One region of the Marinobacter adhaerens HP15 genome, then DNA from elsewhere that is predicted to be linked to it. Evidence: predicted binding sites of a transcription regulator. Region 1 holds the regulator's gene; the other holds the start of a gene.
The links. The regulator sigma-54, encoded in region 1, starts transcription at its own class of promoters, with help from an activator protein. The targets are predictions, from matches to a motif close to ANTGGCATNNANNTTGCTNT.
Positions count from the first base shown of each region.

Region 1 (7,975 bases):
TCCACATCGGTTCCTTTGCTGGCGGCCAGCATCATCACCTGCATGATGTTCTTCGCGTCCACATCCCGGCCTTTGCCGCTGATACGCACGCTGCTGTCGTATTCGGATGCCGTGTTGACGAGCTTCGCAGTGGCGCGCGCATGCAGGCCCAGTTTGTTGATAATGGTAATGGGGCGGCGAATCATGGCTCGATCAGATCTCTTCCCGGGTCTGCAGGTGTGGCAGCTCGGTGTGCCGCACTTGCACATTGCTGTACCGTTGCCGGAAGTACTCACCCAACTGCTCGCACACATACACCGACCGGTGCTGGCCGCCGGTACAACCAATGGAAATGGTCATGTAGCTGCGGTTGCTGTCTGCAAAAGAGGGCAGCCAGGTATCCAGAAATGATTTCAGGTCCTCGATCATCTTCCGGCTTGCCGGTTCTTTTTCCAGAAACTCGATAACCGGCTGATCCGTCCCGACATACTTGCGGAGGCTGGTATCCCAGTAGGGGTTGGGCAGGCAGCGGACATCGAAAACGTAGTCGGAATCCAGCGGCACGCCGTGTTTGAAGCCGAATGACTGAAACAGGAGAGCCAGTTCCTGATCTTTTCGACCGACCACGCGCTGCTTGACCATGTCCCGCAGCTCGTACATGGACATGCCGGTGGTATTTACGTAAAGATCGGAAAGCTTGGAAAGGGGCTCCAGCAGTTTCTTCTCGCTGGTAATGGCTTCCCGGAGAGAGGTCCTGTCGTCACTCAACGGATGCTTTCTGCGGGTGGCGTGAAAACGCTGCAGAAGCGACTGCTCGTCGGCGTCCAGGAAGATGATTTCAACGGTAACCCCGGTTTCCTGGAGGCGCCGGTAGATCTCCTCGAAATTGGCCAGCTCGCCGGAAAGGTTCCGCGCATCGATACTGACGGCCATCTTGCCCAGTCGACCAGGCCTGGTCTGGCTGGCGGCTTCCCGTGTGAGGGGGAAGAGCAGGCCAATAGGAAGATTGTCGATGCAATAAAACCCGAGGTCCTCCAGCACATGAAGTGCGGTACTCTTGCCCGAACCGGACCTGCCACTGACGATAATCAGCTTCATGACCACCTTACCTCCACTGCAGTGAATATCAGCCGCCTGAGGCGGTCATGCGCTGGTACAGCGTGCTGGCGTCCTCGCATTGCCGGAGGCGATCACAGAATGACCGCTCGTTGAACTTCTCCGCCAGTTGGCTCAGCAGCTCAAGGTGCTCGCTCGTCGCCTCTTTTGGCACAATCAGGGCAAAGATCAGATCGACTGGCTGATTGTCGATAGCATCGAACTCCACGCTTTCTTCAAGCGTCATCAGCACACCCACCACGTGGTCCAGTCCTTCCAGGCGGCAGTGGGGAATGGCAATTCCCTGGCCAATGCCGGTGCTGCCCAGGCGCTCACGGGAAATCAGGTTGTTGAAGAGCTGGGTCTCGCTGAGCGTGTTGTCCTGATGGTTTATTTGCTCGGCAATAAACTCCAGGGCCCGTTTCTTGCTGGACGCAGCTACCCTGCAGAGGGTGAGCTCCGGCGCAAGAATGTTGTCTATGGTCAGGGATGTGTCGCTCATGGATCGACTGCATTTCCGTTAAAAAAAAGGCTGCGACACGTTACTCATGTCGCAGCTCGATTAGATGAAGTGCATGAAAACAGCGCGTTAGCGAGAGCCGTTTCCGTGCATCCGTTCTACATTCTTTTCCTTGTGCTTGAGGATCTGACGGTCGAGCTTGTCGATAAGGGCATCAATGGCCGCGTACATATCCTCGTTTTCTGCCTTTGCGTGAATCTCACCACCTACCACGTGCAATGTGGCTTCCGCAATCTGGCGCACCTTTTCCACTTCCAGAGTCACCTGGCAGTTACTGATGTGGTCAAAGTGACGCTCGAGCTTCTCGAACTTCTCTGAAACGTAATCCTTCAGTGCGGGAGTCAGTTCTACGTGATGGCCTGAAATGTTGAGTTGCATAGGCGTCTCCTGTTGTCATCATGCCGGCTCCCGGGAGCCGGTCTGGGTGCTGGCGCATTGTGCGCCGGCGAATACAGTGTTGAGTCCCGTCCCGGGGTATTCAGACCAGCCGCTTGCGTTCGTTGGACGGCGGAATGTGCATGGCCTCCCGGTACTTGGCAACGGTGCGTCGCGCAACCTTGATACCCTGTTCCCCTAGCATGGCTGCAATTTTACTGTCGCTCAACGGCTTTTTGGGTGTTTCGGCGGCAATCAGCTTCTTGATCATCGCGCGTATGGCCGTGGAAGAGCATTCTCCGCCCTCATCAGTGCTGACATGGCTGGAGAAGAAATATTTCAGTTCGAAAATACCCCTGGGGGTATGCATGTATTTCTGAGTGGTTACCCGTGAAATCGTTGATTCATGCATTTCCACCGCCTGGGCAATGTCCGAGAGAATCAACGGCTTCATTGCTTCCTCGCCGTAATCCAGGAAACCCTGCTGGTGCTCGACAATACGGGTCGCTACTTTCAGCAGGGTCTCATTGCGGCTCTGCAGGCTCTTGATAAACCACTTGGCCTCCTGCAACTGATCGCGGAGGTAGGTGTTGTCTGCACTGCTGTCTGCACGCCTTATAAGTGAAGCATAGCTGGCATTTACCCGGATGCGCGGTGCAATTTCCGGATTCAGCTCAACACGCCAGCGGCCATTGTGCTTGCGAACGATGACATCCGGAATCACGTAGTCGGGCTCGGCGCGATCAATCACGTCGCCCGGGCGCGGATTGAGGCCGGTAATCAACGCCAGGACTTCCCTGAGTTGATCTTCCTTCAGGCGGCTGCGACGCAATAGCTGGGCGTAGTCCCGGTTGCCCAGCAGGTTGATGTAGTGGGTGATCACCAGGCGTGCCTGGGCGAGCCAGGGTGTGTCCGGCGGCAGCTGGTTAAGCTGTATCAGCAGGCATTCCTGCAAATCCCGGGCAAACACGCCAGGGGGATCGAAGTGCTGGAGGCGATGCAGGACGGCTTCCACTTCATCCAGTTCAAGGGGGTCTTCTTCGTTCTCGTCCAGCAGCCCGGCGTGGATTTCTTCCAGGGGGCTGGTGAGATAGCCCCGCTCGTCCACGGCGTCCATCAGGGCGTGGGCAATGGCCTGGTCCCGCTCACTCAGGGGAGTCAGGTTGAGCTGCCATTCCAGGTGATCCTGAAGGGTCTCGGTGGGCGAGTTGCGGGTCTCGAAATCGTGATCGTTTTCATCGTCGTTGCGGGCTGCCGGGGCAGGGGCGGACTGGTAGATGTCATCCCAGGCCGTGTCGACCGGCAGATCGTCCGGAATGTTATCCGGAATCTCGTTTTCCGACGACCAGTCCGGGCCGTTCTCGGATTCGTCCCAGTCGCTGGACGGTTCCGGCGTGGTCTCGGCAGCAGACTCGGCCGCATTGGCCTCGCGCTCGTCACTCTCGGTGGACGTGTCGGTCTGATCGTCGTCCTCGGATGTCTCCAGCATGGGGTTGGATTCCAGTGCCTGCTGGATTTCCTGTTGGAGGTCGAGGGTAGATAGCTGGAGAAGCCGGATCGCCTGTTGCAGCTGGGGTGTCATGGTCAGGCTCTGACCCAGCTTTAACTGTAAGGAGGCTTTCATAACCATGGTTCAGGATCCGTCACTCATCAGCGCTTTGTGTCATAGGTCTTGAAAAAATCTTTATATGCCGGTTACTTGCCGCGGTTTTCTTTACCCTAGCAAGTTCTTTGCCGAGTTTACTTGCTACAGATCATCAAAACAATGAGCCATTCACTGTCACAGCCTGAATTCGTCCCCGAGGTAGACTTCCTTGACCTGTTGATTGGCCAGGATCGCATCGGCATTGCCGGAGGCGATGATGTGCCCGCCGGAAACAATGTACGCGTTCTCGCAGATATCGAGAGTCTCGCGCACGTTATGGTCGGTGATCAGCACGCCAATCCCTTTGTCCCGCAGATGCCGGATAATGTGTTTGATGTCGCTGACGGATATAGGGTCAACACCGGCGAAGGGCTCATCCAGCAGGATGAAAGCCGGCTCCATGGCCAGAGCCCGGGCAATTTCCACCCTTCGCCGCTCACCACCGGACAGGGCCATACCAACGCTGTCCCGTATATGGGTGATGTGGAATTCCTCCAGCAGCTCCTCGAGCTTTTTCTGCCGGTCTGCCTTGCTCAGGCCCTGCCGCGTCTCAAGGATCGCCATGATGTTGTCGCGCACAGACAGTTTGCGGAAAACCGAGGCTTCCTGTGGCAGGTAGCCGATGCCCTGACGGGCCCGACCGTGCATCGGCAGCGGCGTAATATCCCGGCTGTCGATCGTTATCCGCCCGTGATCGGCAGGTACCAGCCCCACGATCATGTAGAAACAGGTGGTTTTCCCGGCGCCGTTGGGTCCTAGCAGTCCGACAATTTCCCCGCTTCGGATTTCCAGGGAAACATCAATAACCACTTTTTTCTGTTTGTAACTTTTTGCCAGGTTACTGGCTCTCAGAACTGCCATCGGTTTCCTGTTTGTCAGTGCGTCTGTCGGCGCTGCGCGGCTGGATCACCATTTCTACCCGGCCAGTGCCATCGCCGGTCTCGGCGCCGCCTTCTGCGGTTACAACGCGGCCAGCGGTATCATAGTGAATCACGTCGCCGCGGAACAGGTTGCCATTCTGCTCAATCACCGCTTCCCGTTCAAAGGTCAGCTGGCTGTCGGTGGCGGACCAGGTAATATTCAGGGCGCGGGCGTCGGTTTCACCTTCACCTTCGCGCGCCGGCTGCCTGTATCTTGCAGGGGTTCCGGAGGCCTCGATGCGGCTCAGGCCGTCCTCAGTACGGTACAGGACCACACGCTCCGCGTTCAGGCGGGTATTGCCTTGTTCAAGTTCCACATCGCCGGTGTAAGTGGCAATGCCCTGGCCGTCGTCCAGGCGGGCGTTGTCGGCGGTAACCTTGATGGGGATGTCGGAATCAAGGTCGAAAGCCGCCACCGGGCCAGCCATTGCGACTGTCAGCAGGGCGGCCAGCAGGCTCCGGTATCGGTTAGTTTCCGGTTTCATAGCGTCCTTCCACCTGGGAGTTCAGTTCCAGAATCCGCTCGTCAATCCACGCTTTCATGCCCGTGGCCCGGGTTATGCCGGTAACGTCGCGTATTTCTACGGGTGCGTCTGTATATACCATGCCCCGGTCATTATCCAGCGTCAGTGTTGATGTTGTCAGAGTGGCGTCCCGTTCACCAATACTGCGCTGAATCCGGACATTGTCAGTGAGATAGACCAGGTTCTGGTTCTGCAGCAGGCTGCCATTCTCGGCTTCAACAATCCAGGGCAGAACATTGTCGCCGCCATACAGTTCGGCACGGGGAGACTCCATGGTGGCCAGGTTACCTTCTTCAAACTGCTCAATGCGGGGGCTGGAGAACCGGATTTTCAGCTTGCCCGATTCGTCGAATGACGTGTAATTGCCATTGACCACAAAGCCGTCCGGTTCGGCATCGCCCCGCAGCGCGGCTGCCTCATCATCAATGACCGGCGGTTCATCGCTTTGCCAGAGCAAAAAGACCGCGGCCACCACGGTGCCAGCCAGCGCCAGTGTTCGCAGCCAGGGCCGGTCCGGGAGCCAGTTCACGCCTTAAGCTCCAGGTAGGGTGCAAGCGCAGCATCCAGCTTGCCATGGGCAGTCAGCAGCAGGTCGCAGGCTTCTCGCACCGCGCCCTCGCCACCCCGGGTTCGGGTGCAGTAATCGGCATGTTGCTGCACCAGCCAGTAACCATTGGGTACGGTGATCCCCAGCCCGGCAAACCGGAGCGCCGGCAGGTCTGGCAGATCATCACCCATGTAGGCGATGGCCTCAGGGCTGAGATCCATGGTGCTGACCAGTTCCTGCAGGGCCACTTTCTTGTCCTCACGCCCCTGCATCAGGTGGGGGATGCCCAGATCCCGCATGCGCTTTTCGGTCAGGGGTGACTTCCGACCGGTAATAACGGCGACAGTAATGCCGGCTGCCATGAGTTGCTTGAGTCCCAGGCCGTCCAGGATGTTGAACGCCTTGAGTTCATCACCGTTAGCGCTGAAGTAAAGCTTGCCATCGCTCATGATGCCGTCCACATCCAGTGCGATCAGTCGAATTTTGGCGGCTTTTTCCAGCAGTGGCTCAGGCCATTGATGCTTCATGTTGAAAAACTCCTCATGGCCCATCAGATGACGCCGGCCCGCAGCAGGTCGTGCATGTTGATGGCGCCGATTAGAGCACCGCTATCGTTCGTCACGGGCAGGGCATTGATCTTCATTTCCTCCATGATATTCAGCGCTTCCGCCGCCAGATGATCAGCCTGGATGGTTTTACCATTCCGCGTCATCACCTCATTGATGGGCGTATGATGAATATCAACCGACCGGTCCAGAGTCCGGCGCAGGTCACCGTCCGTAAATATGCCGGTAAGCGTGCCTTCCCCGTTTACGACGGTGGTCATACCCAGACCTTTGCGGGAGATTTCAAGGAGAGCGCCGCTCAGGGGTGTGCCCTCGTTAACAACGGGAATCTGATCGCCTGTATGCATGATGTCGGAAACCCGAAGCAGCAGCCGGCGGCCGAGGCTGCCTCCGGGATGGGAGAACGCAAAATCCTCGGCACTGAATCCGCGGGCCTCAAGCAGTGCAACGGCCAGTGCATCCCCCATGACCAGGGTGGCCGTTGTTGAGGAGGTGGGCGCCAGGCCCAGGGGGCAGGCTTCCACCATGACGCTGACGTCCAGGTTGGCGACGGCTTCCCGGGCCAGGGTGGACGTGGCATTGCCGGTCATGCTGATCAGCGGGGCGCCCATACGTTTGATCAGGGGCAGAATCGTGACCACCTCGCTGGTGTTGCCGCTGTTGGAAATGGCGATGACAACGTCCTGCGGTGTGATCATCCCCATGTCGCCGTGGCTTGCTTCTCCGGGATGCACGAAAACGACGGTGTACCGGTGCTGGCAAGGGTGGCCGCTATCTTGTTGCCGATGTGGCCGGATTTTCCCATGCCGGTCACGACAACACGGCCCGTGCAGTTCATGATGACTTCGCAGGCACGGGTGAACTGGTCGTCGATCCGGCTTTCAAGTGCATCAATGGCGTCACGCTCGATGCGAATGGCGCGGATGGCAGAAGATCGGAAATCGTGGGCAGTCTGTTCGGTCATCGGGCTAAGGGCCTGGCTATCGGGACATTGAAAATGTGGGGCAGAGTATACCATTTTCCCCCGGCAACGATGCCCGGTTACAGGAAGTTCAGTCAAACTGATCATTGCTATCAGTACATTTTGCGCTCTTTGGATTGAGCTCCGGCGCTCCATGGCATAATGTAGCGCCTCTTTGAAAGGTAGGGACTATGGATTCACCGGCTTACATATCGCTCAAGGATGTCGTGTTCTCCCGTTCAGGGCGCCGTATCTTCGACGGTGTCAGTCTGGATATTCCCCGCGGCAAAATTACTGCCATTATGGGGCCCAGCGGAACCGGTAAAACCACGCTGCTGCGTCTTATCGGTGGTCAGCTCAAGCCAGATTCCGGCAGTGTCATGGTGGACGGCCACGAGGTGCCAAAGCTCAAACGCAAGGCTCTCTACAGTCTTCGCGAACGGATGGGCATGCTCTTTCAGAGCGGGGCTCTGTTTACCGACCTGACTGTCTTTGAGAACGTTGCCTTTCCGCTCCGCGTGCATACCAAGTTGCCGGAAGACATGATCCGCGACATTGTTCTGATGAAGCTGGAAGCTGTTGGCCTGCGCGGCGCTCGCCAGCTGATGCCTTCGGAGTTGTCCGGGGGGATGACCCGCCGGGTTGCCCTGGCCCGCAGTATTGCCCTGGATCCTGAACTGATCATGTACGACGAACCCTTCGCCGGCCAGGATCCGATTGCCATGGGCGTGCTGGTCAAGCTGATACGGGATCTGAACAGCTCCATGGGACTGACCAGTGTGCTGGTCTCCCACGACGTACCCGAATCCCTGAGCATATGCCATTACGCCTGCATTATTTCGG
Region 1 is NC_017506.1:2,575,528-2,583,502, reverse strand. Features, by position in the region: gene HP15_RS12210 (HPr family phosphocarrier protein) at 1-185, opposite strand, end outside; gene rapZ (RNase adapter RapZ) at 193-1,077, opposite strand; gene ptsN (PTS IIA-like nitrogen regulatory protein PtsN) at 1,106-1,576, opposite strand; gene hpf (ribosome hibernation promoting factor) at 1,664-1,972, opposite strand; gene HP15_RS12190 (RNA polymerase factor sigma-54) at 2,073-3,593, opposite strand; gene lptB (LPS export ABC transporter ATP-binding protein) at 3,750-4,475, opposite strand; gene lptA (lipopolysaccharide transport periplasmic protein LptA) at 4,453-5,019, opposite strand; gene lptC (LPS export ABC transporter periplasmic protein LptC) at 5,003-5,587, opposite strand; gene kdsC (3-deoxy-manno-octulosonate-8-phosphatase KdsC) at 5,584-6,132, opposite strand; partial or broken gene HP15_RS12165 (KpsF/GutQ family sugar-phosphate isomerase) at 6,156-7,135, opposite strand; gene HP15_RS12160 (ABC transporter ATP-binding protein) at 7,324-7,975, shown strand, end outside.

Region 2 (7,975 bases), 150 kb from region 1:
GCCTGCTGGTTACGTTGATCGTCATCATCGTCTGGGGCCCCTGGATGCTCACGCAGCTGCTGGATCATGCCAACCGGTTGTTCGGCAACATACCCTACCTGATCGGCTGACGGATGATACCGGCGGAGATCAGCGCGGATGTGATCGGCCAATGGGTCGGCCAGCACCTCTGGCCGCTGTTCCGCCTGGCCAGCTTCCTGATGGTGATCCCCATTTTCGGTACCCAGCTGGTGCCGGCCCGGATCCGTCTCGGGCTGGCCTTGCTGATGACCATACTCATCGCGCCCATGATACCGCCCGTTCCTCAGGTGGAAGCCCTGAGCGCCGATGCCGTGGTCATTACCCTGCAGCAGATACTCATCGGCGTCGGCATGGGCTTTGCGCTGACCGCACTCTGGCAGTTGTTCGTGATTGCCGGCCAGATGATCGCCATGCAGATGGGGCTGGGCTTTGCCTCGATGGTCGATCCGGCCAACGGTGTGAACGTGCCCGTACTTTCCCAGATTTATACCATCACCATTACCCTGTTGTTCCTGGCCATGAACGGCCACCTGGTTGCCTTTGAAGTCTTTATCGAGAGCTTCCGGACCCTGCCCATCGGGATGGAAGGCCTCGGCCAGACCGGAATCTGGGAATTGGCCCACCGGATCAGCTGGATGTTCGCCTCCGCCATGCTCCTGGCGTTGCCGGCGGTTACTGCCGTGCTGATCGTCAACATCTCCTTTGGTGTCATGACGCGCGCCGCTCCCCAGATGAACATCTTCGCGTTGGGTTTCCCGATTGGCCTGATTTTTGGATTGTTTGCGATATGGGTGCTGCACGCCAATTTTCTGCCGCACTTCGATCAGTACGCCCGGGAAACGTTTGATTTCATGCGGGGATTGCAGGGGCAGCCGTAGAGAGTTATGGCCGAAGAAGACGACAACAGTCAGGAAAAACGGAAGAGGCCACCCCCCGAAGGCTCGAAAAAGCCAAGGAGGAGGGCCAGACTGCGCGCTCAAAAGAGCTGGCCACCATGGCCGTCCTCCTGGCAGGCGCCGGCGGCATGCTGATGTTTGGCGCCAGCCTGGGAGCCTCGTTGGAGGCGATCATGCGCGATAGCTTCGTTATCGAACGCTCCGCCATCTTCGACATGCGCCACATGAGCGTGCAGCTCATTGAATCCTCCAAGGAAGCGGCCTGGGCTCTCTCTCCCATTCTGGTATTACTGCTGATCGCCGCTATCTTCGGCTCTATCGGCATCGGCGGCCTGCTGATCAGCGGCAAAGCCGTGGCCCCGAAACTCAATCGCATGGACCCCATCAAGGGCCTCGGGCGCATGTTCTCAATGCGCTCCCTTATCGAGCTGGTAAAGGCCATTGCCAAGGTCGGTCTGGTAATGGCCTTGGCCATTCTGATCCTCGATCTGCGCACGGAAGACTTGTTGGCCATTGCCGAGGAGCCGGTGGTGCCGGCCATGGAACATGTACTCTGGACCATCGCCTGGAGCTTTTTCCTGCTTTCCTGCGCCACCATCATCATCGCGGCGATCGACGTACCCTTCCAGATCTACGATCACCAGAAAAAACTGCGCATGACCAAGCAGGAGGTGAAAGACGAATACAAGGACACCGAGGGCAAACCCGAGGTCAAAGGCAAGATCCGCCAACTCCAGCGTGAAATGGCTCAGCGCCGCATGATGCAGGACGTGCCTACGGCAGATGTGGTGATCACCAACCCGACCCATTACGCAGTGGCGCTGAAATACGATCAGAAGGCGATGGCCGCGCCGATTGTGGTGGCCAAGGGCGCCGATGAGGTAGCCTTCAAGATCATGGAAATTGCCCGTGAGAACAAAGTCGAGATTCTGAGAACGCCGCCGCTGACTCGGGCGGTGTACCACAACACCGACATCGGCGAGGAGATTCCCGATGGCCTGTACATGGCCATTGCCCAAGTGCTCGCCTATGTGTTCCAGCTCCGACAGTTCCGCAAGGGGCGCGGGCCCAAGCCCGGTATGCCAGAGTTCCCGATTCCGTCGGATTTGCGGCGGGACGTCTAGTTTGGAGCTGGGTTCCTGAAAGTAGCCTGCGGGTCTGGGTGCTGGCGGGTTGTCGGGTGGGCCTCCCAAAAACCGCTACGAGCACATCCATGTGCGCTTGGCGTCGGCCATCCATGGCCGCCGACATTTTTGGGAGGCCCACCCGACAACCCGCTTCTGAGCCATTCGATATCGCATTGAAAGCCAGAATCGTAGGCTCGATTACGGCTGCGCCTAATCCAACCTGCGTTTTGATCTTGGTTAATGGCGAGACTTTCAACCAAGCAAAATAAATCCAGAGCGATATCTGGAGGTTATGACAAGTGGTGGTGGAAGGCCTTTCCAGGACTGTCTGTGGCCATGGATGGCCACAGCCAAGCGCACATGGATGTGCTCGTAGCGTGTCCTGGAAAGGCCTTTCACCACCACGCATCCCTCAAACTAGCAGGCTGCAATTCCAGAAAGTCAGCAACCAGCCTCGATAACCCGAACCATCGGTTCCCCGCGGCTTTCGGGGATTGGCAGAATCCCATACCAGGATCGCGGATCGTGCACTGTGGCGGAGGCAAACCCACAGGACAGGAAATGCTCCCGTGCCTCTTCGTCGGTCTGGAAGTGGAAAGATACCTCGCTGAGGGTGACGGCGCCGAGGACGCCACCGAGCACCTTGAGGGTGGTGTTCAGAACCGGCTGGCGGGGTTGGTAGTAGCTTTCGGAGAGGTAAACCGAGCCCGGGCGTTTGGCCATGGCGGCGGCGAGTCGGCGCCAGAACTCGGAAATGGTTTCCAGAGAGAAGTAGCTGGTCAGGCCTTCCGTAACGATGATCACTGGCTGGTCGTTCTCGAATACGCGGTCGATCACTTTTTCCAGCTGATACTCACCGTAGTCCGCGAGGATATCGATGGGCGTGACCTGGTGGTGGTCGCCGAGGCGGCCCGTGGCCATCAGGCGGAGGGCCTTGCGGGCGGCCATGTCGGGCAGGTCGGCTTCGACCATATGGAGCAGGGGATGTTTCTCGCGTAACCGAATCCCCCGAGGCGACATGCCGCAGGCGATCTCGAGAACCTGGGTGATGCCCTTGTTGCGGATGGCCTGGTCAATTAGGTGGTCGATAATCAGATGTCGTTGCAGCAGGAAGGTGCGGATGTTTCCGCCGATGGCCGCCTGACTGGCGGCTTCGAAGGGGGTCATCAGGCGATAGAGCCAGCGGCCCTTTTCTGTAACGAGGGTGTCGTCAGAAAGCCCGTACCGGTGCCAGACGGCACCGGTATACAGGGCAGTGAAGCTGATGCCGGAGCTGTTAGTCGGCTTTCTGCTCATAGACGGCTTTACCCCATGCCTCGCGGCTGCCGGGCAGTATCAGGTTCAGGATGATGGCAGCCACCGCACAGAGCGCGATGCCTTCGAGATGCCCGAGCACCATGCCGCCAATACCGAACACCAGGGTAACGCCTACGATAACCAGGTTGCGAGACTGCGACAGATCTACCTGGTGGCGGATCAGTGTGTTCAGGCCAACGACGGCAATGGAACCGAACAGCAGGCAGAGGATGCCGCCCATGACGGGCACCGGGATGGTTTGCAGTGCTGCGCCGAACTTGCCAACGAAAGCCAGAACAATGGCGATGCAGGCAGCCCACCACATGACCTTGGGGTTGAAGTTCTTGGTGAGCATAACGGCGCCGGTGACTTCCGAGTAGGTGGTGTTGGGCGGTCCTCCAAGCATGGAGGCGGCGCTGGTGGCCAGGCCGTCACCCAGCAGGGTGCGGTGCAGGCCCGGCTTTTCCAGGTAGTTCTTTCGGGTCACGTTGCCGATGGCCAGCACGTCACCGATGTGTTCAATGGCCGGGGCAATGGCGACGGGGATCATGAACAGCACGGCGCCCCAGCTGAATTCCGGCGCAACAAAGTTGGGAACGGCGAACCAGGCGGCGTCCCGGATTGGCGTGGTATCCACGATACCGGCAAACGCGGAGAGGATGTAGCCGGTGATAACGCCGAACATGATCGGAATCAGCCGGAAAATGCCTTTCGACCAGACCGACATGATGATGGTTACGGCCAGCGAGATCATGGCGATCCAGATCGCCGTGTCGTAGGGAATCAGCTGGTTGGCGCCATCACCGGTGCGGCCGGAGGCCATGTGAACGGCAACCGGCGCCAGGCCGAGACCGATAGTCATGATCACCGGACCGATAACCACTGGCGGCAGCAGGCGGCGGACAAAGCCGGTGCCCCGCAGCCGCACCAGTCCACTGAGGAAAATATAGAGAATACCCGCTGCCATCAGGCCGCCGAGTGTCTCTTCCATGCCGAACTTGCCTTTGGAGGCAATCACGGGGGCAATAAAGGCGAAGGACGACGCGAGGAAAATCGGGATCTGACCGCCGGTCACCACGTGAAAGATCAGGGTGCCCAGGCCGGCGGTGAACAGGGCCACGTTGGGATCCAGCCCGGTAATCAGTGGCATCAGAACCAGCGCGCCGAACGCCACCAGCAGCATCTGGGAGCCAGCAATGGCCTGTTTCCAGACCGGGTCGTTGTTATGGTCCTGCATTCTTAAACGTCCTTTTGCTTGGTGCCGAAGATTTTGTCGCCGGCATCGCCGAGACCCGGAAGGATGTAGCCTTTGTCGTTGAGGCGCTCATCAACGGAGGCGGTGTAGATAGATACGTCCGGATGTTTTTCCAGAACCTTTTCAACGCCTTCGGGCGCGGCGACCAGAACCAGGGCCCGGATCTCGGTGCTGCCAGCCTTCTTGAGCAGGTCAATGGTGGAGATCATTGAGCCGCCGGTGGCGAGCATTGGATCGACAATCATGGCCATGCGCTGGTCCAGTTCGCCCACCAGCTTTTCAAGGTAGGTGCTGGCCTCGAGGGTTTCCTCATTGCGGATCTGGCCGACAACACTGACCCGGGCCACCGGAATCAGGCTGAGGACACCGTCAAGCATGCCAAGGCCGGCCCGCAGGATCGGCACGATGGTGACTTTCTTGCCGTGAATCTGTTCCACGTTAACCGGCCCTGCCCAGCCTTCGATGGTCTTTTCCTGCAGATTGAAGTCTTTGGTGGCCTCGTAGGTCAGGAGTGCACCGACTTCCTGTGCCAGCTCCCGGAAATTCTTGGTGCTGATATCCGCACGGCGCATGATGCCGAGCTTGTGGCGGATCAGAGGGTGTTTTACCTCGTGGATTGGCATGGGGTCACCTGTGTGTCTGGTTGGAATTTTGGCGTCGCGATCAAATGGCGCAAGGATACCGCATCTGGCAAGGCGAGTCAGGCCGCAAATGGCTGCTTAACGGAAATCCCCTAAGGGGTGGTACGGATCTTGCGATAACCCTTCCAAACGACGCTCCGGTGTCAGATTTTCGACCTTCAAAACGCCTGCAGGCACGGCCAATCGGAGAAGTATCCGGCATGGACAGAGCTTTAGTCCTCAATAACGTCAAAACCCTGACGCGGGGCAACCTGGGCATACCCATCATGCTGATGGGCTTGCTGGGCATGATGATTCTGCCCATGCCGGCGTTCCTCCTGGACGTGTTCTTTACTTTCAACATCACCCTGTCCATTGTCATTCTGCTGGTGTGTGTCTACGCCCTGCGGCCGATGGAGTTTGCGTCCTTCCCGACAGTCCTGCTGGTAGCCACACTTCTGCGTCTCGCCCTGAATGTGGCGTCTACCCGGATTGTTCTGCTGAACGGCCACGAAGGCGGCGATGCCGCCGGTAAAGTGATCGAATCCTTCGGCGCCGTTCTGATCGGCGGCAATTACGCCGTGGGTCTGGTGGTGTTTGCGATCCTGATGATCATCAACTTCCTGGTCGTGACCAAGGGTGCCGGCCGGGTCTCCGAGGTGAGCGCCCGTTTCACGCTGGATGCTATGCCCGGCAAGCAGATGGCGATTGATGCGGACCTGAACGCCGGCCTGATCAATCAGGATGAGGCCAAGCATCGTCGTGCCGAAATCGCCCAGGAAGCGGATTTCTACGGCTCCATGGACGGTGCGTCCAAGTTTGTGAAGGGCGACGCCATTGCCGGCCTGCTGATTCTTGCGATCAACATCATTGGCGGTATTGCCATTGGTATGCTGCAGCACGGTCTGGATTTCGGGCTGGCCATGGAGCGATATGCGCTGCTGACCATTGGTGACGGCCTGGTGGCACAGATTCCCTCACTGCTGCTGTCCACGTCTGCTGCAATCATGGTAACGCGGGTTACCTCCAGCCAGGACATGGGCGGCCAGATCCTCCAGCAAATGTTCAGTGCGCCCAAGGCGCTGTCCATTGCCGCCGCTATCCTGATCATTCTCGGTCTGATTCCCGGAATGCCCCACGTGGCCTTCCTGGGTCTGGGTGCACTGGCCGCCGGCGCTGCCTGGTATATCTGGAAGCACCAGAGACAGACCGTCGAAGAAGATGGCGCATTCCCGGTTAGGGGCGCGGGCGGGGCGGCTCCACGGCCGGCGGGTCGTGATCTGCCCCCAGGCGGTGATGCTGGCGGCGATCAGGGGCGTCAGCTACCGGCCCCCGGAGAGACCAAGGAGCTGGGTTGGGACGATGTGTCCACTGTCGATATTGTCGGTCTGGAAGTGGGTTACCGGTTGATCCCGCTGGTGGACAAGTCACAGGGTGGCCAGTTGCTCAGTCGTATCAAGGGCGTTCGTAAAAAGCTGTCCCAGGATCTGGGCTTCCTGATGCCCTCGGTCCACATCCGAGACAACCTGGATCTGATGCCCAACGTCTACCGCATCACGCTGATGGGCGTGACCATTGCCGAGGCGGAAATCCATCCGGACCGCGAACTGGCCATCGACCCCGGTCAGGTATTCGGAAAAATAGAGGGCATTGAAGGCAAGGATCCGGCGTTCGGTCTGGATGCCAGCTGGATTGAGCCAGACAAGAAAGACCAGGCCCAGACCCTCGGCTATACCGTGGTCGATGCCAGTACGGTGGTCGCGACCCACCTTAACCAGGTACTGCAGAAACACGCCCACGAGCTGCTGGGCCACGAGGAAGTCCAGAAATGGCTGGATCAGCTTGAAAAGATTTCTCCGAAGCTGGCCGAGGAACTGGTACCCACCACCGTATCCATCAGCCTGCTGCTGAAAGTGCTGCAGAATCTCCTGAAGGAAGAAGTGCCGATCCGGGACATGCGGTCCATTGCCGAGGCTATCGTGAACGTGCATCCGAAGAGTCAGGATCCGAAGCTGTTGACCACCGTTGCGCGGCAGTCCCTGCGCCGGATGATTGTCCAGAGTATCTGCGGCAACGAATCGGAGATACCGGTGATCACCTTGGATCCGGATCTGGAACAGTTATTGCTAAAGTCTGTTCAACAGAGTCAACAATCCGGCGGACAGGAAGATATTGGCCTGGTCCTGGAGCCGAATATGGTTGAAAAACTCCAGCGCTCGCTTCAGGAGAGCGTCCAGCGTCAGGAGATGCTCGGCAAGCCAGCCATTCTGCTGGTGTCCGGGCCCCTGAGGCCGGTGCTGGCGAAGTTCGCCAGCTACGGGGTAGAGCGGCTCCATGTGCTCTCGTACCAGGAAATTCCGGATAACAAACAGATTACGATCGTGGCGTCCGTTGGCCAGTAGCGGCGCGGATGACAGAGCGGACAGCGCCGGCACGGCGTTGCCGGTGGAGGAAGAGGCATCATGAAAGTAAAACGGTTTTTTGCTCAGACCATGGCCGAGGCGCTCAAGCAGGTCAGTGAACAGATGGGGCCGGACGCCGTGATCCTTTCCAATCGTCGGGTCGACGGCGGTGTCGAAATTGTGACGGCGCTGGACTATGACGAGAATATGGCGCGCCAGCGACTGGGCAACCAGGCAGAAGAAGCCACCAACGGGTCCCGCTTGGCCGAGATGCAGGCCGACCAGCACAGGCGTCTTGAGGACGAGCTGAGCCGGTCCCGGGACCGCATCCGTGAAGTACGGGAAAAGCGGGCATCGC
Region 2 is NC_017506.1:2,425,665-2,433,639, reverse strand. Features, by position in the region: gene fliQ (flagellar biosynthesis protein FliQ) at 1-110, shown strand, start outside; gene fliR (flagellar biosynthetic protein FliR) at 114-899, shown strand; partial or broken gene flhB (flagellar biosynthesis protein FlhB) at 906-2,041, shown strand; gene HP15_RS11495 (class I SAM-dependent methyltransferase) at 2,486-3,340, opposite strand; gene HP15_RS11490 (uracil-xanthine permease family protein) at 3,321-4,577, opposite strand; gene upp (uracil phosphoribosyltransferase) at 4,580-5,218, opposite strand; gene flhA (flagellar biosynthesis protein FlhA) at 5,437-7,617, shown strand; gene flhF (flagellar biosynthesis protein FlhF) at 7,678-7,975, shown strand, end outside.
Region 2: flhA (flagellar biosynthesis protein FlhA) is a predicted target of sigma-54. The motif match lies at 5,335-5,354, and genes of this name have one in related genera.